Regions from separate parts of the Spirosoma aerophilum genome, predicted to be linked through region 1. Evidence: riboswitches for the same ligand, from Rfam matches in the RefSeq annotation. Region 1 holds a riboswitch; the other holds the start of a gene.
The links. Region 1 has a riboswitch for thiamine pyrophosphate ahead of thiS (sulfur carrier protein ThiS). Riboswitches for the same ligand answer to the same signal wherever they lie in the genome.
Positions count from the first base shown of each region.

Region 2: another riboswitch for thiamine pyrophosphate. It lies ahead of thiM (hydroxyethylthiazole kinase); the one in region 1 lies ahead of thiS (sulfur carrier protein ThiS).

Region 1 is NZ_BAAGSJ010000009.1:295,273-307,566, reverse strand. It holds gene ACYVK4_RS08995 (Na+/H+ antiporter) at 1-6, shown strand, start outside; gene ACYVK4_RS08990 (hypothetical protein) at 51-359, opposite strand; gene ACYVK4_RS08985 (hypothetical protein) at 389-1,330, opposite strand; gene katG (catalase/peroxidase HPI) at 1,761-4,019, shown strand; gene ACYVK4_RS08975 (thiamine phosphate synthase) at 4,274-4,870, shown strand; gene moeB (molybdopterin-synthase adenylyltransferase MoeB) at 4,847-5,923, opposite strand; gene thiH (2-iminoacetate synthase ThiH) at 5,920-7,056, opposite strand; gene ACYVK4_RS08960 (thiazole synthase) at 7,053-7,832, opposite strand; gene ACYVK4_RS08955 (thiamine phosphate synthase) at 7,834-8,487, opposite strand; gene thiS (sulfur carrier protein ThiS) at 8,490-8,690, opposite strand; TPP riboswitch at 8,819-8,910, opposite strand; gene ACYVK4_RS08945 (hypothetical protein) at 8,941-9,069, opposite strand; gene ACYVK4_RS08940 (ABC transporter permease) at 9,121-10,362, opposite strand; gene ggt (gamma-glutamyltransferase) at 10,606-12,294, shown strand, end outside.
Region 2 is NZ_BAAGSJ010000036.1:324,496-336,789, forward strand. It holds gene ACYVK4_RS29225 (T9SS type A sorting domain-containing protein) at 1-577, shown strand, start outside; gene tenA (thiaminase II) at 663-1,313, opposite strand; gene thiD (bifunctional hydroxymethylpyrimidine kinase/phosphomethylpyrimidine kinase) at 1,320-2,126, opposite strand; gene thiE (thiamine phosphate synthase) at 2,436-2,972, opposite strand; gene thiM (hydroxyethylthiazole kinase) at 2,969-3,775, opposite strand; TPP riboswitch at 3,823-3,924, opposite strand; gene ACYVK4_RS29250 (alpha/beta hydrolase family protein) at 4,036-5,334, shown strand; gene ACYVK4_RS29255 (hypothetical protein) at 5,360-5,599, opposite strand; gene ACYVK4_RS29260 (hypothetical protein) at 5,600-5,938, opposite strand; gene ACYVK4_RS29265 (hypothetical protein) at 5,942-6,559, opposite strand; gene ACYVK4_RS29270 (helix-turn-helix domain-containing protein) at 6,642-7,484, opposite strand; gene ACYVK4_RS29275 (DUF1059 domain-containing protein) at 7,597-7,773, opposite strand; gene ACYVK4_RS29280 (sugar phosphate isomerase/epimerase family protein) at 8,053-8,898, shown strand; gene ACYVK4_RS29285 (MbnP family protein) at 9,071-9,874, shown strand; gene ACYVK4_RS29290 (cytochrome-c peroxidase) at 9,871-10,977, shown strand; gene ACYVK4_RS29295 (MerC domain-containing protein) at 10,974-11,354, opposite strand; gene ACYVK4_RS29300 (TapB family protein) at 11,432-12,133, opposite strand; gene ACYVK4_RS29305 (geranylgeranylglycerol-phosphate geranylgeranyltransferase) at 12,293-12,294, opposite strand, start outside.

The DNA.
Region 1 (12,294 bases):
GATTAAATGCATTCCCGGAAAGGCCATTTATCTCTTGTCAACTAGACGACTTACTGAATCGTTTTCACCAGCACCCGAACCCGCTGATTCAGGTGAATGGTGTCGCCGGTTACCGTTATTTTATCACCTACCTTTACGAGTCGATACGCCTGCTGCATGCGTACCCGGCTCATCAGGGCGTCAAAATCACGACCACCGGCCTCACGCAGGCTGGCCGTATAGCCGTCTTTACCCGGCTCGATTTGCTGAACGATCCCCGTTTTTGAAAAGGGTTTGGCACGGGTACAGGCGGTGAAAAATAAGATGATCAGGGCGGTCAAGCCTGATAACACAACGGCTGAAAACGCTTTATAACGCATAAGAAGATATATTTTTCCCGGGAAGGGCATTAGAGTTGTTTGAATACGTTGAGCTGCAGACTTTGTAAATCCACGTAAAAAAGGCGGACCTCCGCCTGAAGCTGGTTCAGCATGTCGGCCCGCGCCAGCAGGTTGCCCGCCCCATAATCGCCTTCGGTACCAAAGTAGAGTTGTTTTTCTAACGGAGAGGTGTCCGATAACGTATAGGCTACCCAGCGCTGTCGCGTCGCAAAACTGATCGAATGCTGACCGCTATAGCTGAATGAAGGTCCGGTCAGCATTTGCCAGACGAACGGCGGGTAAAACGCTGACTGTTGGCGCTGATCCCATATGTCGGTCAGCAAATTGCGATCATCCACCAGGTGAACGGTACGTTTTGAGGCTACCGCGGCCTTACCGGCCAGAAAAGCGCTTGCCACCCCACCGCCAATGCTTACCGTTTTATTGGGCGTATCGGCCCGGATAAAGGCGGTGGCAACGGTGGTCAGGGCGCCCACAATCACCGAAAGGATGGTTAACTGCTGAATACGTTTACCATCCATCTGCTGCAGATAGGCTGCCAGTCGATTCGCTCGCTCGGCCTCACAGTCAAGCTCGGCGGCTATGCCCGACACTTGCATGGAAGCCAGCCAAAGCCGGTCAGTGATTTGTTGCCGCTGCGCAGAGCGTTCCCGTTCCGTACCGGTCGGATTGGTCGTTTTGAGCCCGATGGATCTCCGGAGTAAAGGCAGAATACCGGCGGCATTGGCCACAAGCAGATCATGGGTCGAAAATCGATTTGTCAGGCTGGTGTCTGTTTTCAGGATCGTCTGCATATCGGGCAAGGGGAGATAGCTCGAATCGTACGCCAGCCTGACGGTTGGCTGGCAATATTTTTTCTGCTGGCTCGAAGCGATCAAGCTGGGTTTGAGCGACTGACATGAGAACAGAACCAGGCCGATGAGCAGGAGTAAGGGTGCTGTTGGACGCATGTTGTGTGGCGGACCAGCTCGTACTGGCCGCTACAAACCTACTACAGGACGCAGTGCCCCCTCTGGTACAAATCAACGGTATTGCAGTAAAACGAGAGGTTTTTACGCTGGCCATGAAACCGCAACCGTAAGCCACTTTCCGTTCGTTTATAAAACGTTTTCTGTCAAACGTGAAGACGTTTTTCGTCAACTATAAAGCTGAGTAGTTTGCTGACATCTTCATAAACAAGTTATTGCTGTTTTCAGGCAAATTGCTGCTTTAAAGTCCATTATCTGTACAGGTACTAACCTGCCGAACAGCTTATAAATACTTATAAGGTAGGCTTGCACTGACTTATAGATTTTATCGATAAGTATATAAAAACAATTAATAACAACTATCTGTGTGATTCATGTAAATTTGGTCCCACAAACGCTAAATCTATAAAACATGTCAGATCATATATTTCCACAGGAGTCCCCGGCTTCTGTCAGTTACACCACAAATGGGGAGGCTAAGTGCCCGTTCACCGGCGCATCGTCGATGCCGAATGGTAAAAGTGCCGGAGCCGGTACCAGAAACCGTGACTGGTGGCCCAATCAATTGAAGTTGAACGTGCTCCGCCAGCATTCGTCGCTGTCCAATCCAATGGGTGAGGACTTCAACTACGCCGAGGCTTTCAAGTCGCTTGATCTGGCGGCTGTAAAAAAAGATATCTTCGACCTGATGACGACCTCGCAGGATTGGTGGCCGGCCGACTACGGTCATTACGGGCCGTTCTTTATCCGGATGGCGTGGCACAGTGCCGGTACGTACCGCATCGCCGACGGGCGGGGTGGTGCCGGAGCGGGTACGCAGCGTTTTGCACCCCTCAACAGCTGGCCCGATAACGCCAACCTCGACAAGGCCCGCCTGTTGCTGTGGCCGGTTAAACAGAAATACGGCAAGAAACTTTCGTGGGCCGATCTCATGATCCTCGCCGGTAACTGCGCGCTGGAGTCGATGGGCTTCAAGACGTTTGGTTTCGCGGGTGGCCGGGAAGACGTTTGGGAACCACAGGAGGACATCTACTGGGGTTCTGAAGGCGAGTGGCTGGGCGACAAACGCTATACCGGCGATCGCGAACTCGAAAATCCGCTGGCGGCTGTTCAGATGGGACTCATCTACGTGAATCCGGAAGGCCCTAACGGCAAACCGGATCCCCTGGCCTCGGCCCGTGACATTCGGGATACGTTTGGCCGCATGGCGATGAATGACGAAGAGACGGTGGCACTGATTGCCGGTGGACACACCTTCGGTAAAACACACGGAGCTGCTGATCCGGGCGAGTACGTAGGGGCCGAACCGGCCGGTGCGGGCATTGAGGAGCAAAGCCTCGGCTGGAAAAATACCTTCGGTTCGGGCAATGCCGGCGACACCATCACCAGCGGTCTGGAAGGTGCTTGGACCACAACGCCAACGCAGTGGGACAATAACTACTTCGACAACCTGTTCGGTTTTGAGTGGGAGCTGACGAAGAGCCCGGCCGGTGCACAGCAATGGCGGCCGAAAGATGGCGCAGGGGTGGGTACCGTACCCGACGCGCACGATCCGGCCAAGCGCCACGCGCCCATGATGTTTACGACGGACCTCGCCTTGCGAATGGACCCCGTCTATGAGCCAATTTCACGGCGTTTTCATCAGAATCCGGACCAGTTCGCCGATGCGTTTGCACGGGCGTGGTTCAAACTGACCCACCGCGATATGGGCCCGATTGCCCGTTATCTCGGTCCAGAGGTGCCTACCGAAGAGTTGATCTGGCAGGACCCGATTCCAGCTGTTACGCACGAACTGATCGACGATCAGGATATTGCCGCCCTGAAAGCAACGATACTGGCTTCCGGCCTGTCGGTGTCTCAACTGGTATCGACTGCCTGGGCATCGGCATCGACCTTCCGGGGTTCCGATAAGCGCGGTGGTGCCAATGGAGCCCGTATTCGGCTGGCACCGCAGAAAGACTGGGACGTGAATCACCCCGGTCTGCTGGGGAATGTGCTGGCGAAATTTGAGGAAATCCAAACGGCCTTCAACAGGGCTCAGTCGGGTGGAAAGCAGGTTTCGATTGCCGATCTGATCGTGCTGGGGGGCTGTGTCGGTGTTGAACAGGCTGCTGCAAAAGCTGGACAAACGGTAACGGTTCCCTTCACGCCGGGCCGCACCGATGCGTCGCAGGCGCAAACCGATGTCGAGTCATTCGCCGTCCTGCAGCCCGAAGCCGATGGTTTCCGGAACTACGCCAAAACGAAATACACGGTATCGGCCGAAGAAATGCTGATTGACAAAGCGCAGCTGCTCACGCTGACCGCGCCCGAAATGACGGCTCTGCTGGGAGGTATGCGGGTGCTGAACACCAACTACGGTTTCTCGAAACACGGCGTATTCACCAGCCGTCCGGAAGCACTTACCAATGATTTCTTCGTGAACCTGCTCGATTTCGGTACTACCTGGAAAGCCGTTTCGCACGCTCAGGATGTGTTTGAAGGTCGCGATCGGGTAACCGGTGAGCTCAAGTGGACGGGTACGCGGGTCGATCTGATCTTCGGTTCCAACTCAGAGCTGCGGGCGCTGGCCGAAGTCTACGCCTGCGAAGATGGCCAGGAGCGGTTCGTGAAGGATTTTGTAGCTACCTGGACTAAAGTGATGAATCTGGACCGGTTCGATCTGGCCTGATTTGAATAGCTAATAAGTAACGAGTAGGTAAACGGGGGATTAGTTGAGAGACTGCATGTCAGTTTTTAACTAATTCTCCGTTTGGCTTTTACGGGTGTCTATCCAGCCTGATCGTTGGGTAGTCCTGAATCCTGCTGTTCTCTCGATTCAAAAATACCCGGTCAGGCGTGCCTGTAAACAGCATGTGGCTGGTTTATGTCGTAAACAACAACGAACTCATACCGGCTCGGCACTCTTTTTAGCTAAAAAATACAATGAATACCAGCCCATTTTTATTCGTTGGCATAACCGATGACAGCGCTCTTTGTCACGACCTGCCGACACTAACGACCCTCTTGACCAACAGGCTTGACTTCCTCTACTGGCGCTCCACAGTCGGGGAAAGCCGGGCGGAACAGTTGCCGATAGACAGACAGGCATCTGTTTTGCTCCCGGCAATCGAACCCGATCAGGTACCCGCCCCCTTTCGATGGCACTTAAAAGAGGCCGACCGACGCAGATTGCCACCCACTCAGGGAAGCCCGTTTTCCACCAGCATTCACCACCTCACAGCATGGGCCGAACTGGCCGGGAAAGCCGAACTGGTTTTTTACAGTCCGGTCTTTGCCAGTATAAGCAAGCCAGGCTATGGCCCGTCAGTCAGCCTGGAAACCGTTAGTCAGCAAATAGCCGCGATTCGCCAGCAGCACGACCGGCTACCCCGGCTAATAGGGCTGGGGGGGATACAGGCCGATAATATAAGGCTGGTCAGGCAGGCCGGTTTCGATGGAGCTGCGCTGATGGGAGCACTATGGCAATCCCCTAACCCGATTGACGCGTTTGATCGGTTAAAAGAAGCCAGTCATCGTTGAGTCATCCCGAACAGCACGGAGCCCACCCTTCAGGCTGAATACATTCGAATAGCCCTGTGCCAGCAGAAACGCAGCCGCCTGCTTACTACGTCCGCCCGACTGGCAGTGCACAACGACCGGCTGGTCGGTGGGTATCAGCGTTGGCTGGTTTAGCAACTCGCCAAGGGGCACCGAACGGCCACCGAGGTTATCCCCGGCGTATTCGTGCGGATCACGAACATCCACTAGTAGTGGCCTGTCGGTCTGGGCCATCCAGTTCAGTAAGGCCTGAGCCGTGATTTCCGGAACAACGCTTTCGCAGCCAGGTGCCGAATCAGGTAAGTCCCGTATCGCTTTATTGGCCGGATTGGCCACCAGTGAAAACGTGTTGAACGAGCAGGACAGTGCGTTAAAAACCAGCAGCGTACCACTCAGCAGGTCGCCGGTGCGGGTAATCAGTTTGATAACTTCATTGGCCATCAGGCAACCCGTTATTCCCGGCAACACACCCAGTACACCCACCTCGCCACAGGCTTCCAAATCACTGGGTTCGGGATACAGGCATCGGTAGGTAGGTCCGCCATTGTGATTGAATACGCTCACCTGCCCGTCGAATTTGTAAATCGAACCGAACACCAGGGGTTTATTCAGCAACACACAGGCATCATTCACCAGATAGCGGGTAGCGAAATTATCGGACCCGTCTACCACGATGTCATAATCAGCCAGCAGTGACAGGGCGTTCGTGCGATCCAGAAAGACGGGGTGCGCCACTACCGAAATATAAGGATTTTGCCGGGCCAGCAGACTGGCGGCTACACTAGCCTTAGCCCGGCCAACGTGCTCGGGTGAAAACAGGATCTGTCGTTGCAGATTGCTTTCTTCTACCGTATCGCCATCAATGATGCCCAGTACGCCAACGCCCGCAGCCATCAGGTACTGACCGACGGGGCAACCCAGACCACCCGCCCCGATCAGCGCTACGCGGGCCTGTTTGAGTCGCTGCTGACCGGCCAGCCCAATCTCGGGCAGCCGGATGTGGCGGCTGTAGCGGTTTAGTTCTTCGTCGGTCATTGGTGTGTGAGCGTTTTGTCCCAGTCTTTCCAAACCGGATCGTAGCCCTGACGGCGGATGACCTCAACCATCTCGGCGGGGGTGCGTTCGTCTGAAATGGTGAACTGCTCCAGTGACTGTGGAGCCACCGCGTAGCCCCCCGGGTTGGTTTTCGACCCTGCGCTCAGGCTGGTAACCCCAACTTTCAGCACGTGATCGCGGAAGCGCGGGGTTTCGCGGGTCGACAGCGATAAGTCGACCTCTTCGTTGAAAAGCCGGTAGGCACAGATCAGTTGCACCAGATCGCGGTCGGTCATACAGCGTTCGAACGACTTTGAGGTGATGGCGTCATTTTCCAGCAGGTCAATCGGCCGCAAACGCGGGAAGGAGATGCTGTATTTGGTTTGCCAGTAAGTCCGTTCGAGGTAATGCAGATGAGCCGCCGTAAAAAAACTGTCCGTCCGCCAGTCTTCCAGGCCCAGCAACGCCCCCAACCCCATTTTATGGATACCCGACCGGCCCAGTCGGTCGGGTGTGTCGAGCCGGTAGGCGAAGTTCGATTTCTTGCCTTTAGGGTGGTGGTTCCTGTACGTTTCCCGGTGATAGGTTTCCTGATAGACCAGCACGGTGTTCAGTCCTTCGGCTATTAGTTCTTCGTATTCCGGCTGGTCCAGCGGCTGCACCTCCATCGAAATATGGGCGAAATGGGGACGCAACAGTCGGATAGCGTTTTTCAGGTAGGGTACCCCCACGGTCTGGTTCGCTTCGCCGGTCACCAGCAGCACGTGGTCATAGCCCATTCGTTTAAGTGCCTGCGCTTCACGCTCTATCTCATTGTCGGTCAGCGTTTTTCGCAGGATTTTATTGTCCAGGCTGAAGGCGCAATAGGTGCAGATGTTCTGGCACTCGTTGGAGAGGTAGAGCGGTGCATAGAGTTGAATCGTTTTCCCAAACCGTTTCTGGGTCAGCTGGTGGCTAAGCCGGGCCATTGTCTCCAGATACGGCTGAGCCGCCGGTGAAATCAGGGCTTTGAAGTCATCGAGTGTCCGTCGGGAACGGTCCAGCGCCTGTTCCACCTGCCGGGGCTTCGTGGCATAAATAGCCTGCTGCACGGTGTCCCAGTCGTGCGCATCAAACCAGGTATCTGTACTCATAGCTCGTCGAGGAAAGCGGTTAAGGGACTGCTGGCCTGGGCCGCTACCGACGGACGGGCCAGCCGGGCTTCATAAGCTATTCGGCCAGCGTCAACGGCCATTCTGAAAGCCATCGCCATCCGCACCGGGTCGTCGGAAACGGCAATGGCGGTGTTTACCAGAACGGCATCGGCTCCGAGTTCCATGGCAGCCGCTGCGTGCGAAGGGGCTCCCAGTCCCGCATCAACCACCACCGGAACCCGGCTCTGCTCGATGATAATTTCCAGAAAGTCGATGGTTCGCAGTCCTTTATTGGTGCCAATAGGCGCACCCAGCGGCATAACGGCGGCCACGCCAACCTCTTCCAGCCGTTTGCACAACACCGGATCGGCGTGAATATAAGGCAGGACCACGAAGCCCAGTCGGACTAACTCCTCGGCAGCTTTCAGAGTTTCGATGGGATCGGGCAGCAGGTATTTGGGGTCGGGGTGGATTTCCAGCTTCAGCCAATTTGTTTCCAGGGCTTCCCGCGCCATCTGGGCCGCAAATACGGCCTCTCTGGCTGTCCGGACACCGGATGTATTTGGCAATAAATTAAAGGAAGAATGGGCCAGATGCGCCAGCATGTCATCCTGGCTGTTGTGGACGTCTACCCGCCTGAGGGCAACGGTTACCAGCTCCGTTCCCGACGCCCGCAGGGCCTCTTCCATGAGCCGGGTGGAGCCGAATTTACCCGTGCCCGTAAACAGCCGCGAGCCAAATGATTTTCCGGCAATAACGACAGGTTGCGTATTCATATCAATTACGTTGGTAGGGTGAAGTCATCAGTTGAGATAAAAACAGGCGCGTTTGGGCCGCCGGATCAGCCGCATTTGTGATAGCCGCCGACACCGCAATACCGTGTAGGCCCACGCCCAACAGCGCGGTTACATCGGCCATCGTAATGCCCCCGATGCCGATAATGGGTAAGGTGATCAACTCGCTTCGGCAAGCCGATAAAATACGCTCGTAGCCATCCAGACCCAGAATTGGGCTCAGTTTTTCTTTGGTCGTTGTGAACCGAAAAGGGCCCAGCCCAACGTAATCGGCCCCGTCGCGCTGGTGGGCCCGGACCGTATCCAGCGTGTTGGCCGTTCCACCGATCAGAAACCCATTACCCAGCCGGGCGCGGGCTTCCGCAACGGGCATGTCGTCCTGCCCCAGATGGACACCATCGGCACCAATCTCACCGGCCAGGTAGGCATTGTCATTGATGATCAATAGGGCGTTGTGCGCATGGCAGGCGGCCAGCGTTTCCTGCGCCACTGCTTTCCAGTCGGCATAGGGCTGATTTTTTAGGCGTAACTGCACCCAGTCGGCTCCGGCCCGGCAGGCCGTTTCGGCTTGCTCCGGTCTGGTTACGATGTAGTGTAAAGGGCTGATAATGCCCTTTCGGGCGGCTTTCTGACTCATAATTATCCTCCCTGAGTGGCTTGTAGAACCGTGATTTTTTCGTTCCCGGATAAGGAAAACTCGTTCCAGGCTGCGCGGGGAACGATGGCGTTGTTAACGGCGACGGCGATGCCCTTTTTGTCGGCAAGGGCTAGCTGGACGAGAAGCTGTCCAAGCAACGTGGTCGAGGTCTCAACGGGTTGGTTATTAACAGATAAGGTCATAGTTGTCCGTAGTAGCACTAAAAGCGTCAGCTACTGGCATGAACCGGGACAATGCAACGAAAGGAGAAGAAACGATGATGAGCGCCGACTCTTTGTGCGGATATACCGGTACAAATCTCTGGTCGAACGCCTGTCTTTTCGCTTTTCCCTCCGCAGGTATTATCCTGTTCAGGTTCAAAGGGTGAACTCTCAGCCCGGTTGGGCACCCCTAAAGCTTCGCTTTTCAGCTAAACAAATGTATGAAAGGTTTTCAGAAAATGGGATTCGATACCCGATTATTTCCGGCAATGCACAGCACGAAGCGAGCGCACACCATCTGGTGTACTCCGCTTAAAATGCGCGTATTGAGTGACGGTTGTCGGGCACCGGCGTTCGTCATGGAAAGACGGTCGATACGTCTCTGAACCGCTTGCCCCGAACGTCCCCGCTTTTACTTGGCCCGAATCGCAATAACAGGATCGAGACGGGCTGCGGAGAAGGCCGGAATAATCCCCGACAGAATGCCGATCACGCTGGAAACCCCTAAGCCTAAGATGATATTGCCCGATGTCAGCTGAAGATCGAGGCTGCCCAGATCCATGAACGACAGCAGGTACACCAGCAGAATACCCACCAGGCCACCCACCAGACTCAACAGGATCGCTTCGAATAGAAATTGAAAGAGAATTACGTAGTTTTTAGCCCCCAGCGATTTCTGAATACCAATGATGTTCGTTCGTTCTTTTACGCTGACGAACATAATATTGGCAATGCCGAAGCCGCCAATCAGGATCGAAAAGCCGCCGATGACCCAACCCGCCACCGTGAGTACGGCAAAAATTCCGCTAATGGCCTTGGCTGCGGCTTCGGGTCGGTTGATGGCAAAATTATCGTCCTGGGTAGGGCGTAATCCCCGTCGGGTACGCATAAGTCCCCGAATTTCGCTTTCGAGTTCCAGCAGCCCCTCGTCTGTATCGTACCCTTTCACGGCAATCGTCATGTTGGGGTTCAGCGAATAGAACATCTTGGAGAAAGCGCCGTAGGGAATCAGGCATTTTACATCAGGATTGCCGCCCACATTGACGATGCTTTCTCCTTTTCGGCGCTGCACACCAATCACCGTGAAGTTGAGACCATTGATTTTAAATCGCTTGCCAACCGGGTCCAGGCCGGGAAAAATGTTTTCGGCGACGTCGGAGCCGATAATGGCGACGTTACGGGCTACGTCGATCTCCTGCTGGGTGAAGTACCGTCCGTTTTCAATCGGAATGTCCGTTACGATGTTCAGATCGAGTGTCGTGCCCTGAATAATGGAAGCCATGCTGTTGTTGCCCTGCTTGACCGTTACCCGACCTTTTGAACTCATGGCTACAATAGCCTTGGCGTTTTCCAGTCGTTCACTCATAAATTTGAACTCCCCGTATTTTGGGATGGGCCGCTGAAAAAATTTCCACCACTGAAAATTTCCGTCGAATACCCAGGGCCATTTATCGACATAGATCACCTTGTCGCCAACAAATGATAGACTCTCTTTAATGTTTCGTTCCAGTGAATCGACCAGCGTGAAGACGCCAATAATGGCAAAGATACCAATGGTCACGCCCAGCAGCGAAAGCATGGTACGCAAAAGGTTCGAACGAAGCGCCTGCCACGCGAACCGAAAACTTTCAAAAGCCTGACGAATGAACTTCACCTGATGTAAAGAGCGAAAGAGTGAAAGAGTAAGGAGTGAAAGCGGATCGCCGGAGCGGACCGTTTCACCTGGCTGCTGTTCTGCCATGATAACTCCAATCATTGAATGTACGACATTGGAATTTCATCGCCAAAGCATTTTGGACAAGTACAACGTTCGGGCGGATAAGTGGCGGATTTGGGTATGAGCGGTATAACGCTATTTTTGTAAATTAACGGAATACAACCGCAACCTGAACACCCTATGCACAAACGTACCACGCCTTATTTCCTTCTATTCCTTTTTGCGCTGGCGGTCGCTTCCTGCAAAACCCAATCGCCCACCACCTCGACCGCCGATACGAAGGTTAGCCAGAGTCAGGGCGTTTATCAATACCGCGATGAAGACCCGACCGTCAAGCCTTTTTTCTCGGATCGGGTAGGCGTTACGGGCCGAAACGGTATGGTGGCATCGGCTCACCCGGAGGCTTCGCAGGTTGGCCTGAACATTCTGAAGGCCGGTGGTAACGCCGTCGATGCGGCCGTGGCGGTACAGTTTACGCTGGCAGTGGTGTATCCGGGCGCGGGCAACATTGGCGGAGGGGGCTTTATGGTGTATCGAGAGAACGCCGGTACATCCTACTCGCTCGATTACCGCGAAAAAGCACCCGGACGCGCTACGCCAAACATGTACCTCGATTCGGTGGGCAATGTCCGGCCGGGGTTGAGCATCAGTGGGCATCTGGCCAGTGGCGTTCCGGGTTCGGTCGATGGGATGGTCGAAGCGCATAAACGTTTTGGCAAGCTGAGCTGGGCGCAGGTGCTGCAACCCGCCATCGACCTGGCCGAAAAAGGATTTGCGCTCACCGAACGTGATGCTGTAGGGCTAAACCGGATCAAGACGGACCTCCTTCAGATCAATCCGGGTAAGGCTTATTTTATGAAAAGTGCTGCCCCGTCAGATACCGTTACGTGGCACAAGGGGGATCTGCTGGTCCAGACCGATCTGGCCAAAACGCTGCAGCGTATTCAGGCGCAGGGCCGGGCTGGTTTTTACGAAGGCGAAACTGCTCGTTTGCTGGCGCAGGAAATGGTGAAGGGCAAGGGTATGATTACGGAAGAAGACCTGAAGAATTATCACTCCGTTTGGCGCGACCCCATTCAGGCTACCTACAAAAACTATAACGTGATCACGATGCCACCCACCTCAAGCGGGGGTATTGCGCTGGTGCAGATGATGCGCTTTACGGAGCCATTCCCCCTGCGCCGGTGGGGCTGGAACCGCGACAGTACGGTACAGGTCATGATTGAAGCCGAACGCCGGGTGTATGCCGACCGGGCCAAATTTTTGGGTGATCCCGATTTTGTAAAAGTGCCCACCGCCCAGTTGATGAGCCCCGACTACCTTCGCACTCGCTGGACCGATTTCTCGTGGGCTAAAGCTACCGATAGCCGCAACGTGAAAGGCGGCATGATTCCCGGCTACGAAAGTCTGGAAACGACGCACTTTTCAGTTGTCGACAAGGCGGGCAATGCCGTGAGCATTACCACCACACTGAACGGCGGTTACGGCAGTCGGGTAGTGGTTGGCGGTGCCGGATTCTTTATGAATAACGAGATGGACGACTTCAGCGTGAAACCGGGTGCCCCCAATATGTACGGGTTGATTGGCAACCAGGCCAACGCCATTGCACCCAACAAACGCATGCTGTCGTCCATGACACCCACCATTCTGGAAAAAGACGGCAAACTGTTCATGGTGGTTGGCACGCCGGGTGGCTCGACCATTATGACGTCCGTTTACCAGACCATTCTGAACGTCATCGAGCACGGCATGACCATGCAGCAGTCGGTTAACGCCCTTAAATTCCACCACCAGTGGCTACCCGATAAAACGATTTTCGAGAACGGCGCTTTTTCCGATGCCACCATCGACGCCCTGAAGAACCGGGGC
Region 2 (12,294 bases), on a different contig from region 1:
AAACACGGCCAGCGGTGCCAGCCCTTTTGCCTACCGGGTAGCAACCGGTGCAACCGCTGCGTTTGATTCGACTACGTATTACCTGCGTCCTAACACGGCTGTGCAACTCAAGGTACGTTTTACGGGCGATGGCCCCTGGTATTATACCGTCAGTTCAAATCAGAATTCGAGTATTTTCTATGCCACAAGAAATCCCGCTATTGTGGATTTTCGGCCCGTGCAGCCAACGACTTATCAACTTATTAACGTATCGAATGGCTGCGGACTGGGGCGGGTGGTAGATCCTTCTACGGCTCGGGTCGAATTAGTGACGGCCACCGAAACGGGTGAGCTACCTGAAGTAACGTTTTATCCGAACCCGGCCGCAGATCGAATCTGGGTAAACCTTAAAAACATACCTAAGCCCGTAACCCTTAGTCTAATCGACCTGAATGGGCGGTTGCTGAAGCAGGTTGTCGCGCGTCAGGCCATTACCGAGTTGTCAATAAGCGATCTGTCGAACAGCAGTCTGTTTCTGCGAGTGCAAGTAAACGAGACAAGCAAGCCGCTCATGTACCACGTTATTCGCCATCCGTAAGAACAGAGACTTGCTAACGGCATCTAGGGGAGAGTCGTTATGTGTCGTTTGATTGCTTGAGTCAAGATCGTCAGGCTACCGTCCGTCAAACCAACCAGCGATGTTGCTCATAGGCGTCATTCCAGAAATACCATTCCAGCCGACTCGACATCCGGAATGCTTCGCGCATTTGGGCTAACTCCAGCGGACCAGCGGTCTCGGCGTAAGCGTCTGTGAGAGCCAGCATCTGATTCACCGACTGGTCGAAGGCGTCGCCTGCGTAGGTGTCGATCCAGCTTCGGTATGGATTTTCCTGGATGGCCCGTTCGTAAATGTGTTTGCCTACCTGCCGGTAAATCCAGAAGCAGGGCAAAACGGCTGCTACACCAACAGCTATCGACTGAAGCGAGGTTGTCGCCAGCAGATAGTTGGTATAGGCAAAACAGGCAGGCATTTTCGCCGTTTCGGGCTGGATGTCGTAAAGCGAAAAGTAGGTTTCGTGCAACGCCCGCTCAACGAGAATAGCGTTCTGGGCAAACTGCGTGAAGGCCAGCATATCGTCGGGCGAAGTGGCTCGCGCGGCCAGTTGATTCAAGGCCCGGCTGAAGTCCGTCAGATAGAGAGCATCCTGCTGGATGTAGTATTGGAACGTTGGTGATGGAAGGCTACCCGCCATTAATTCATTGACAAATCCATGTTCGAGTATGGAGTTGTAGATTGGGCTGATGTCCTGCCAGAGTTGATCGGTGAATGTCATAGTAGCTTATTGCCAAACGTTGAAAAAATGGTGAACGGGGCCATGCCCATGTCCGAGTTTATACACAGCTCCCATCCGAAGGGCCTGGGTTAAATAATCTTTGGCAGCAGCTACCGCATCCACTACCGACAACCCTTTTGCCAGCCCGGCCGCAATGGCCGACGAGAGCGTACAACCCGTTCCGTGGGAGTTACCCGTCTGGATTCGTGTGGTTGGAAAGGCATGCTGTTCGGTGGCCGATAGATATAGTAAATCGGTACTTTCGTCCGTTGTCAGGTGGCCTCCTTTCACCAGAATAGCCCCCGGACAAAGCGTTGCCAGATCAACGGCGGCCTGCTGCATGTCGACCATCGTCTCGACCGGTCGGCCCAGCAGTACGCTGGCTTCGGGCAGGTTGGGTGTGATGACGGACGCAAGGGGCAATAAGTATGTTTTGAGTGCGTCGACGGCTTCATCCTGCAACAGTTTGTCGCCACTTTTAGCCACCATAACGGGATCTAGCACAATCGTTTTAACGTCAAACTCGACCAGCGTTTTCGCCACCTGTTCAATGACTTCGGCGGAGTGGAGCATGCCGATCTTCACCGCATCGGTACCAATGTCGCTCAACACCGCTTTCATCTGTTCGGCAATGAACGCCGGAGGCACCGGCATAATGCCCGTTACGGCTTTGGTATTTTGGGCGGTCAGGGCCGTAATCACCGACATGCCGTAGCAGCCCAGGGCGGCAAACGTTTTCAGGTCGGCCTGGATACCGGCGCCCCCGCCACTATCCGACCCGGCAATGGTGAGGGCTCGTGCGTATGTTTTCATGGGTTTATAAGCAAAAGAGTGACGCTCCGACGTATCGGAGTGTGAAAGCGTACTTTTGGTCGTAATTATCTGTAGTTCTTAAAGAAACTTTCTGTGGTGTCAGGTTCTTCAACCTGACTGATGCGGTTTCTCAAAACCGTATAGATGCATTTGATTAGGTTTTGAGAAACCTGGCGCGTGTCCGGTTCAAAACCCGACACCACTTCAATGGCCCTGAACCCCCTGTGCATCATCCAGCAGCTTTATCAACTCAAGACTAGCTTCATACGGTGACAGTTGCCCGCAAATGGCTGATACCACAGCGGCCCCCTACGCACCAGCCTGAAGAATGGATTGAATATTAGTCGCATTGATGCCGCCAATGGCAAAGGTGGGCAGGCTGGTTAGCTGGCAAATAGCCCGAAGTCCATCTAACCCAAGCAGGCTTGACGTATCCTGTTTCGTGCCCGTCGGAAAAATGGTGGCGATGCCGAGGTAGTCCAGATTGGCACCCCGAGCCGCTTCCAGTTCCGCCATATTATTAATTGACAGGCCAATGATTTTGTCCGGTCCAATGAGTGACCGAACGAGTTCATGCGGCATATCGTCCTGCCCGACGTGAATGCCATCGGCATCAACGGCCAGGGCAATGTCGACCCGGTCGTTGATAATGAGCTTGGCACTGTAGGCTTGCGTAACACGTTTCAGGGCCATGCCCAGTTCCACAAAGGCGCGGGTGGGTAAGTCTTTCTCGCGAAGCTGCACCCAGCGAACACCCGCCCGGCAAGCCTCTTCGACCACGAAAGGCAACGTATGGCCCGCCTGCTGCGCGATGCCGCTATCGGTCACTAAATAGAGCCCGTTCACGCGTGTGTCAGTTGGAGTCTTTCGGTGATGGCCGTTTCAGTCAGTTCGTAGAGGGCGTCGAGGAAATTGAGTTGCAGGCTGCCGGGAGCCGCTTTTTTCTCCACGGCCAGTTCGCCCGCAATACCCATAACGGCCATGGCGTATGTGGCAGCCTGGAAATAATCGGAATTGACGGCGGCAAAGGCACCCGTCAGGGCCGTGGCGGTGCAGCCCATGCCGGTTACTTTGGTCATGAGCGCATGGCCGTTACCGATGGCTGCCGTTTTATCGCCCTGAATGATGTAATCGGTTTCGCCACTGATCACTACTACACCACCGGTTAAGGCACTCAACCGCCGGGCCGCGTCGATGGCGGCTTCGGAGCCGTACAGACTGTCGACGCCTTTTGTTTGGGCATTCAGACCCGCCAGTGCCATAATTTCGGAGGCATTTCCACGAATCACATCGGGGGCCGCCAGGGCCAGTAACTCCGCACTTACCTGATTTCGGTAGGCCGTAGCGCCAATGCCAACCGGATCGAAAACAATAGGTTTGCCCAATGCCTTCGCCTTTAGCATAGCCAGCCGCATACCGGCTACAAACGTAGCATCGAGCGTACCGATATTGACGACAAGCGCATTGGAAATGGAGACAAAATCTTCCACTTCTTCGGGGGCATGAACCATAGCGGGCGAGGCTCCTAACGCCAGCAGAGCGTTAGCGGTGTTGTTCATCACCACGAAGTTGGTAATGTTATGGACAAGCGGTGCCTGAGCGCGAATGCGTTCGACGTCGGTCCAGATGGATGGAGCAGATTGGGGCATAGTTGCTGCAAATGAGTTCAGAAAACAGCAACTTTAGGAGAGCGGTGGGCTTCTCGGTAACTTTTCCCTACGGCAGTACCAGCTGCATCAGGTAATGAGGGTATCCTCTCAGTCAGTCCGGTTTGGCACTGACACCCCTAAAGTTGTGGGGCAAAGGTAGGGGATAATGAATTACGAAATTGTAAAAAATACACGCCCATCGGCTGACTTTAGAAAGTTTACGATAGCTTTACAGCCAACATTCCTACTTCTCGAAATTCGTGAAATCGACCTCTGTTCGTTACCTGATTCTCCTCTTGTTTACGCTGGGAGTAGCCCGGCAAACCATCGCCCAAGCCCCTGACAATACGTTCGTCATTGGTGATATGCTTCCCAACGCCCCCGAGCTGTCGGCTCGGGGAGCTTATGCTGTTGGCGTGCGATCCCTCACCGTCGTTCACAAAGATCAGGTCGATGTGCTGCACCAGAAAGATGGTAAGCATCCGTTGTATGACCGCTCCCTTACTCTGGAAGTTTGGTATCCGGCTCGTATTCCCGCCGACAAGCCAGCTACGGTAACGTATGAATCCGTTTTTGGCGTCGCCAACAACCCCAACCGCCCGCTGGTTCCGTTTACATTTACCGGCCGCGCCAGCCGTGATGCCGAACCCGACGTCACCAGTGGAGCCTATCCGCTGGTGATTGTGTCGCATGGGTACCTTGGGTCTCGGCTCCTGATGACCTACCTGACCGAAAACCTGGCGTCTAAAGGATATGTGGTTGTTGCTATCGACCACATGGAATCCACGTATCGCGATGCGGCCGGATTTCCCAGCACGTTGGTGAATCGGGCTATCGATGATTTGTTCGTGCTGAACGAAATGGCCCGGCTGAGTGCCAAAGGCAGTCAATCGTTCCTGTCTGGTTTGCTCAACGCCGACAATACGGCCCTGATTGGGTATTCGATGGGTGGCTATGGAGCTCTGAATGCTACTGGGGCGGGGTTCAGCCCTCAGGCCATGAAGGCATTCGGGCAACTGGCGCAGGGCAGTACGGCCCTCGAAGTCCGTACGATGGATTCGCCAGCCTACAAAGCGTCACTCGATCCTCGTATTAAAGCCGTTGTTGCCTTTGCGCCCTGGGGTATGGAACGGGGTATGTGGGATGCCAAAGGGCTGGCGGGGCTGACTCTGCCAACGCTGTTCGTAGCTGGTAGCAAAGATGATATATCGGGTTACGAAAAAGGTATAAAAGCCATTTATGAGGGGGCCGTCAACGCCGACCGGTATATGCTCACCTACCTGAACGCCCGGCACAATGTGGCCCCCAATCCGCCACCGGCTTCGCTGATCCCCGGCGTATCACCCGATGAGTACATGCATTACGCCGAACCCGCCTGGAACGAGCGCCGACTCAATAACATCAACCAGCACTTCGTCACGGCTTTTCTGGGCATTCACCTCAAGAAAATGGATTACGCCAAATACCTGAACATCCCCGAAACCGATGCCGCCGGACCGTGGACGGGCTTCAAACCCCGGATGTCGGTTGGTATGGAAATGCGCCATGCCAAGCCGTAGAACTGTATAATTTTAGTGAGTTCTTTTACTGGCTGTTATGGCGCAAAAAAGGCGTTAGGGCAACGAGCACAAAACTGACAATGGAAAACAACTCCCGTTTCTGAAAATTGGCGATTACGGTTGGGTGAATCGTATTGATTTTCCTGATCTGCTTGGCGGTTAGGTGGTCGAAATTCAGTGTCTGGATATACTGATTAATTGGTACTTGGTTCTGGATGGTGAAAAACAAATCAAAAAAGAACAGAAAGAGTGCTGAAGCAAACAATTACAAAATAGGTTTTCGCCACTGCCCAATGAATACTAGTAGTGTTAGGACGTAAACGATCAGTATAAAGGGACTAAAAAATTGCATGCGTGCGCCCATAAACCCATCGGTAATCTGCCACGATTCGGCCCATCGTACTGATGGCATGAGGTCGCCCGCTGGGTTGATGATACCAAAAATGGATGGGTTCATCATGCTTGAAAAATGAATTCCTGCATGTAACCCCGTGACGATAATCAGCAAAATTAGTAAAACCGTTTGGGCGATGGTTATGAATTTGCCTTTCGCTGTTGATTGATTAACAGGTGAAGCCGAAACAAGCTGAATGGGATTTTCCATGCGTTAGAGAGGCTTCGTTGCGGGTATTTCGACACTTACTTCTTGCGCCCGTTGCCAGGCCGTCCAAGCGAGTAACAACCAGGGAAATCCCCAGAGACCAATTAACTGAGCCGGTCTTGCACCCGTAATAATGAGTATCGGAAACATGAAAACAAAAGGGAAACCACCCACAACAAGTGGTACATAGCGTTTCCAGCCCGTCCAGATGTTGGCGTTCAAACTGGCAAGGCCAACCACCACCATGCCAATGCCGCTCAGGAAAGCGCCCATTGGGGCAAAAGGTAAAGGCAACCATTGCCCCAATATATAAGCAGCGGCTCCGGCCACAGGGATGAATAATAAGGATTGTTTTTTGCCGAAGCCGGTGGGTTCCCCTGCTTTCCAGAGCGATAATGCACCCACAAACATGCCCACTTTGGAAATAAGCCCGATCCAGCCTCCCTGTTCGGTTGGAACGAAGGCGTCATCGGATAGGAAAATGAATGGTGCCAGCAAACGACCTTTTGTTTCTGCTTCGACGGCTCCCAAAAACCAAAACTGGAACCCAAAGGCCAAAAGGCCTATGCCAGCCAATAAATAAGCGACTGCTGCCCGGCGGAGGTGTGTGCTTGAATGGTCCATACTTGTGCGATTGATGAGCAAAATTGAACAAAGCACGAACGGAGAGCATAGTAAAAAAACGACAACCTCATAAATGAGCGTCTCAGTGCGGTGAGTATCGCCTGAAGAAATCCCGGTGAGCCAGCTCTTCCTCAAACAACTGACTGGGGTTGGTGCCCGCAAACTGCTGAAAGTCTTTTATCAAATGATTTGGGTCATAATAATGACAGTCGTAGGCAATATCGAGCCAAGAGCGGGCCGGGTTGATTTCGCGGAGTTTATAGGCCTCCCGGAAGCGGGCAATGCGAGTGAATAGCTTGGGACTGACGCCCAGCCGCTCCCGAAACTTACGCTCAAATTGACGTGTACTCAAACAGGCATCATGCGCCAGCTGATCAAGCTGGTGATACCCCGCTGGCTGGAGCATCTGTCGGGCAACAATATCAATGGGTAACATCGTTTGGCGACACTGAGCCGCTTTTCGTAACAGAAACGCTTCAACAAGCTGGATCATGGCCGCGTAGTCGGCGGCTTCCGGTAATCGTTCATGCACTTCCCGCACCGCTTTGCCGGTGACAGCTTCCAAATCCGCGTGGCCATCGACTAACAGGTTCATGGGAACACCCAGCAATCGAAACAGACTCCCCGGCTGAAAACTGACTTTCAGCATCAGGTAATTTGGATTAATGGTGATATTCATTCGGGTAAGTGGCTGCCCTACTACGATACCTGGTGTTGCACCCTCAGGTGTTTTATTGCCCGTTTTAGTGCTGCTGGGTAAATCGAAGGGGTAGAAATATAGGCACTGCTCCGTACTGGGTGGGTAGGGTTTTACGGGTAACTGCTCGCGTGAGATTCTCGGATCAAGCTGGACGTGAATAATATAATAATGCCGAACAAATGATGTCAACGCTGGATGGGGAACGTACTCTCGAAAAAAAACCATACGTGCTTTTGGGAAATAAACTGGCATCTGTTAGTGTAAACGATCTGCCAAATGCCAGTTAGTGCAAGCTTAATCAACATTTGATTCGTAACGAAATTGATTACGCCTGGTTTTATGCCGCTTCGTCGTGGATCAGGCTTTTTATGCCAGCGGCAAGCTCCGGGGTGACGGTGACGCCATGCACATGTTGCGCGTGTTCGGCGGCCTGGGTCAGAACTTCTTCGTCAGTTTCGGCCCGTACAATGGCCTCGCAATCAAAACCGGCGTCTCTACAGTGTAATGTCTTCATGAATCAAGTAGGTTTTAGTAGATTATGAGTTGGCTACCAATCAATAAGTTATGTGGTTTGCTCGTGCAGACTTTTAACTATTGAGTGAGTGGTCAAAGACTTATTCTGCAGTTTTGATACGACGGCATATGATTTGTTAACCCGGAATACAGGTTAACATTTTAAAGTAGAAACGTTAACCTGTATTCCTTATAGATGCGTTAGCCATTCTAGCTAACAGGCTGAATAGAGGAGTGACATAGGCTATTCCGCTGATTTTACACGCTTTGTTTTTGCTACATGAAACGCACAATTCCATTCTTAATTCTATTGCTGGCAGGCAGCCTGACCAGCCAGGCTCAGTCGTTTGGTAAACTCGTGAAGAAAACACCGGGTATGGTGTCATACACCCTGCGCGAGAGTTTTTCGAAAGACGTTCCCGGTACGCTGGATAAAGTAAAAGCCTGGGGCATCACCGATATTGAGTTCTCAAGTCTGTTCGGAAAAACCGCTCCCGAACTGCGGGCCCTGCTCGATCAGCGCGGACTGACGTGTAGCAGCTATGGCGTGAGCTACGATGCCATTGCCAATAAACCGGATTCGATTCTGCAAAATGCCAAAGCGCTGGGTGTTAAGTTCGTACGGATTGGGTCAATCCCCCACAAGAGCGCAGCTACGCTGGAGATGATGCAGCAGGCGGCAGACGTGTTCAACCGATTCGGGAAGCAGGCGCACGATCAGGGGATTATGTTCTGCTACCACAACCACGGCTTCGAGTTTCAGCCCTACGAGAACGGAACCTTATTCGATTACCTGGTTGCTAAAACCAATCCCGACCATGTCGGCTACGAAATGGACGTTACCTGGACCTATCTGCCCGGTCAGGATCCGGCTGCGTTGCTGATGAAATACCCCAAGCGGTTCCGGCTTATTCACCTCAAGGACGTGGAGAAAGGCGTGGCTAAAAGCGATAAGGGAAGCATGGCTAACGAGCAGTCGGTGGTGTTGGGTACCGGCCAAATTGACTGGCCTGCTGTTCTGAAGGCCGTAAATAAATCATCTATCGCGCATCTCTATATTGAAGATGAAAGCAAAGCCGCTGAACAACAGGTGCCCCAAAGCTTGAAATACCTGAAGAGTTTATAAACGACAGCAGTAATAATAAACGCCAGAGGTCGTCTGCTTTAGCCGATCTCTGGCGTTTATTGCTTCACAGCGTGTATATTTAATCCTGATTTCTGTATGATTTTGGGCGTGATTTCGTTAGATACCAGCGGCCCTGTCTGTTGTTGAATGTACTGATGGCTACGCATACGCTATGAAATGGACGATTACTGCTGGTCTACTGGTCACCATAATTGTGGGTTTGGTCGTCGGTTCCTGTCATGAACCCGACGTTACCCCGACGGGACGGATGCGAATTGCCTTCGATAATGTCGTAGGTACGTCAGACCTTAAACTGGGCACCGGCAGCTATCAGAATGCGGTTGGTGAGTCGTTCTCGGTAACCAAGTTCAACTACTTTGTAAGCAACATCCGGCTTCGGAGGGAGGATGGGAGCGAGTTCGTCGTGCCGCAGGACAGCAGTTATTTTCTTATTCAGGAAGAAAAAGCAGCGTCTCAGACAGTCAACCTGTCAAACATCCCCACGGGAAATTATACGGGCATCACTTTCGTCGTTGGCGTCGATAGCTTACGGAGTCTGGCCGATATCAGCAAACGGACTGGCGCACTCGATCCGGGATTGAACGATGGCATGTACTGGGAGTGGAACTCGGGCTATATATTCTTGAAACTCGAAGGCCAGTCGGCGGTAGCACCTGCCGCTCAGAATAATACCTTCTTCTTTCACATTGGCGGGTTTGGAGGAGGCTATAATGGTAAGAAAACCATCAATAATTTGCGGACCGTCACTATTCCGTTTAAAACGGATATGGCGAAGGTGCAAGCGGCCTCTGTACCCACGGTCCAACTCAACGTCGATGTGTTGTCGATCTTTAACGGATCAACGAAACTGAGTATCGCTCAGCATTCATCAGTTATGTTTGATACCTACTCAACGAACATTGCTGATAATTACGCACAGATGTTTAAGTACGACCGTATTCTGGCCAACCAATGAGATCGCTGAAGACGATATCGACAACGCGTGCCGGATTAGTCGTCAGCATTTTTCTGTTTGCGCTGGCTGTTTCGTGCCAAACCAGCAAAAGCGTCGATCCAACGCCTGAGCCGCCTGCACCGGGTGGGGGTATTCAATACCAGACAACGCCGGTGACCCTCCGGAAGCCGGCCAATTTCCCGGACGTTATTTACGATTTGAGTAAGAATCCACTGACGGTGGAGGGCGTAGCCCTGGGTAAGACGTTGTTTTATGATCCGCTCCTGTCGCGCGATACCACCATTAGCTGCGGGTTTTGCCACCAGCAGTTTGCCGGTTTTGGTCACTCCGACCACCCTTTGAGTCACGGCATTGGAGGTAAGTTCGGCACACGTAATGTACCGGGTCTGGATAATCTGGCCTGGGGGCGGGAGTTCTTCTGGGATGGTGGCGTAACGAATCTCGACGAGCTACCCATTTCGCCCATTCAGAATCCGGTGGAAATGGACCTTAAATTTTCGGAAGCGCTGAACCGGGTACAGAAAAATCCCCGGTATCCGGCTCTCTTCAAAGCTGCCTTCGGCTCCGATACGGTTACGACGGCCCGTTTCCTGAAAGCTATCTCACAATTTCTCCTGACAATGGTATCCGCCGATTCGCGCTATGATAAGTATGTCCGGAAAGAGGCTGGGGGCGAGTTAACGTCCGATGAACTGGTCGGTATGAAGTTATTTCAGCAGAAGTGCACGACCTGTCATGCGACTGATTTGTTCACCGACCGGAGTTACCGCAACAATGGCCTTGCCGCGGGAGCGATCAATGATCAGGGTCGGTATACCATCACACTGAACGAAGCCGACCGGTATAAATTCAGAGTACCAAGCCTTCGGAACGTTGAGAAGACGTTTCCTTACATGCACGACGGTCGGTTCGCTACACTGGAACAGGTACTTAATCATTACACCAGCGGCATAAAAGATAACCCCACCCTCGACCCGGCTCTGAAAGCCAGCGGGCAACTCGGTATTGCCTTGACCGACACCGAAAAGAAACAGGTGATCGCCTTTCTGAAAACGTTAACGGACAATACGTTTATTAACAACCGGGCATTTAGCGCCAACTAATGCGTGTGACTGACCCGGTGTTGCCGGATGTTGAGGAGGTGGGTAATAACCAGTCCCGCTGAGGCTGTGTAGGCAATGTATTCAAAAATGGGGTCGGCGTCTTCCAGAAGGAGTGCAATACTGAACAGAGTCAGAAATCCCCAAAGACTTCGCTTGATAGCCACAGGAGCGTAATGACGCGTTGCGAAATAAACGGCTACGATATTCACGCAAATGAACACATAATCAAGGCTCAGATAACCGACACGGAGCGTTGAATTCTGAAAAACCGAACTCGTCAGCAATAACACGGGGGTAACCAGGCAGTGAATAATGCACAGCACGGAGCCGGTTATACCGATGTAGTCAGCTTTGCGGGAGAAACTATCTGTTTTCATGAGCACGCACAAAAATACGATGCTTTGGGCAAACGTACCTCTCCTTAACTCACTTTTTTGCAACAAAGTTGCGTAAATCAATTCACTTTTGTGAGAAGGGTGTAACCCATGAGTTTCCCGCTTTTATTGTAGGTTTCTGATTTGATATCGAATAATTGATTATCAGTGCGGTAACTTACCACGCGCATGGTACTTCGAATGGGCATACCCATAACTCTGTTTTCAAAATTTACATCCGACGAAATTTTATAGGTATCAAACGTACCGGCTGGCGTGGTGATTGGGTCTTTGCTCTCCACTTGTCGGTTTGCCATGACCATGTTCATGGTCATCATGGTGCTGCCGTTTGAAATCATTTCGACCTCCATCTGGCCATCGCTCAGCTTTTGACCAACGCTAAGTTTACCGGGAAATATGAGCTTGTTTGTCTTGAGTTTCATTTCCATGTCTTTCATGGTACTCGCCTGCGTCGCCTGCATCATCCCCGACATATCCGCTATCAGTTCATTGCCGGTGCAGGTATACCGAATGGCGTAAGGAGGACGTTGATTTCCTTTCTCGTCCTGAACCTGTGCCGTAATATCCAGAATGGTTGAGCCGCCTTCTTTATGGACATCCTTAACCTGGTAGTTGATTTTGCCCATCGGCTTATCTTTGGCACTAAACTGACTTAATTCAAAGCTCGTACCGGATTTAAAAGCCATGCCCAGACAGTCTTGCGCCAGACTGTTTGTTCGAATAACAATGGCAAGAAGTGCGGAAAGAATAAGTGTTTTCATATGAATATGAAATCGTTTCGTATCAGCCAAAGGTAAGCTCTACCACGAGCCGGCAGCTAAACCTTTGAGTAAACGGAACAGGATGTGTGAGGTAGGAGGTAGGATATGTGATGAAGCCATGTTCCGGCAATACATCCTACATCCTATATCATACATCTCTT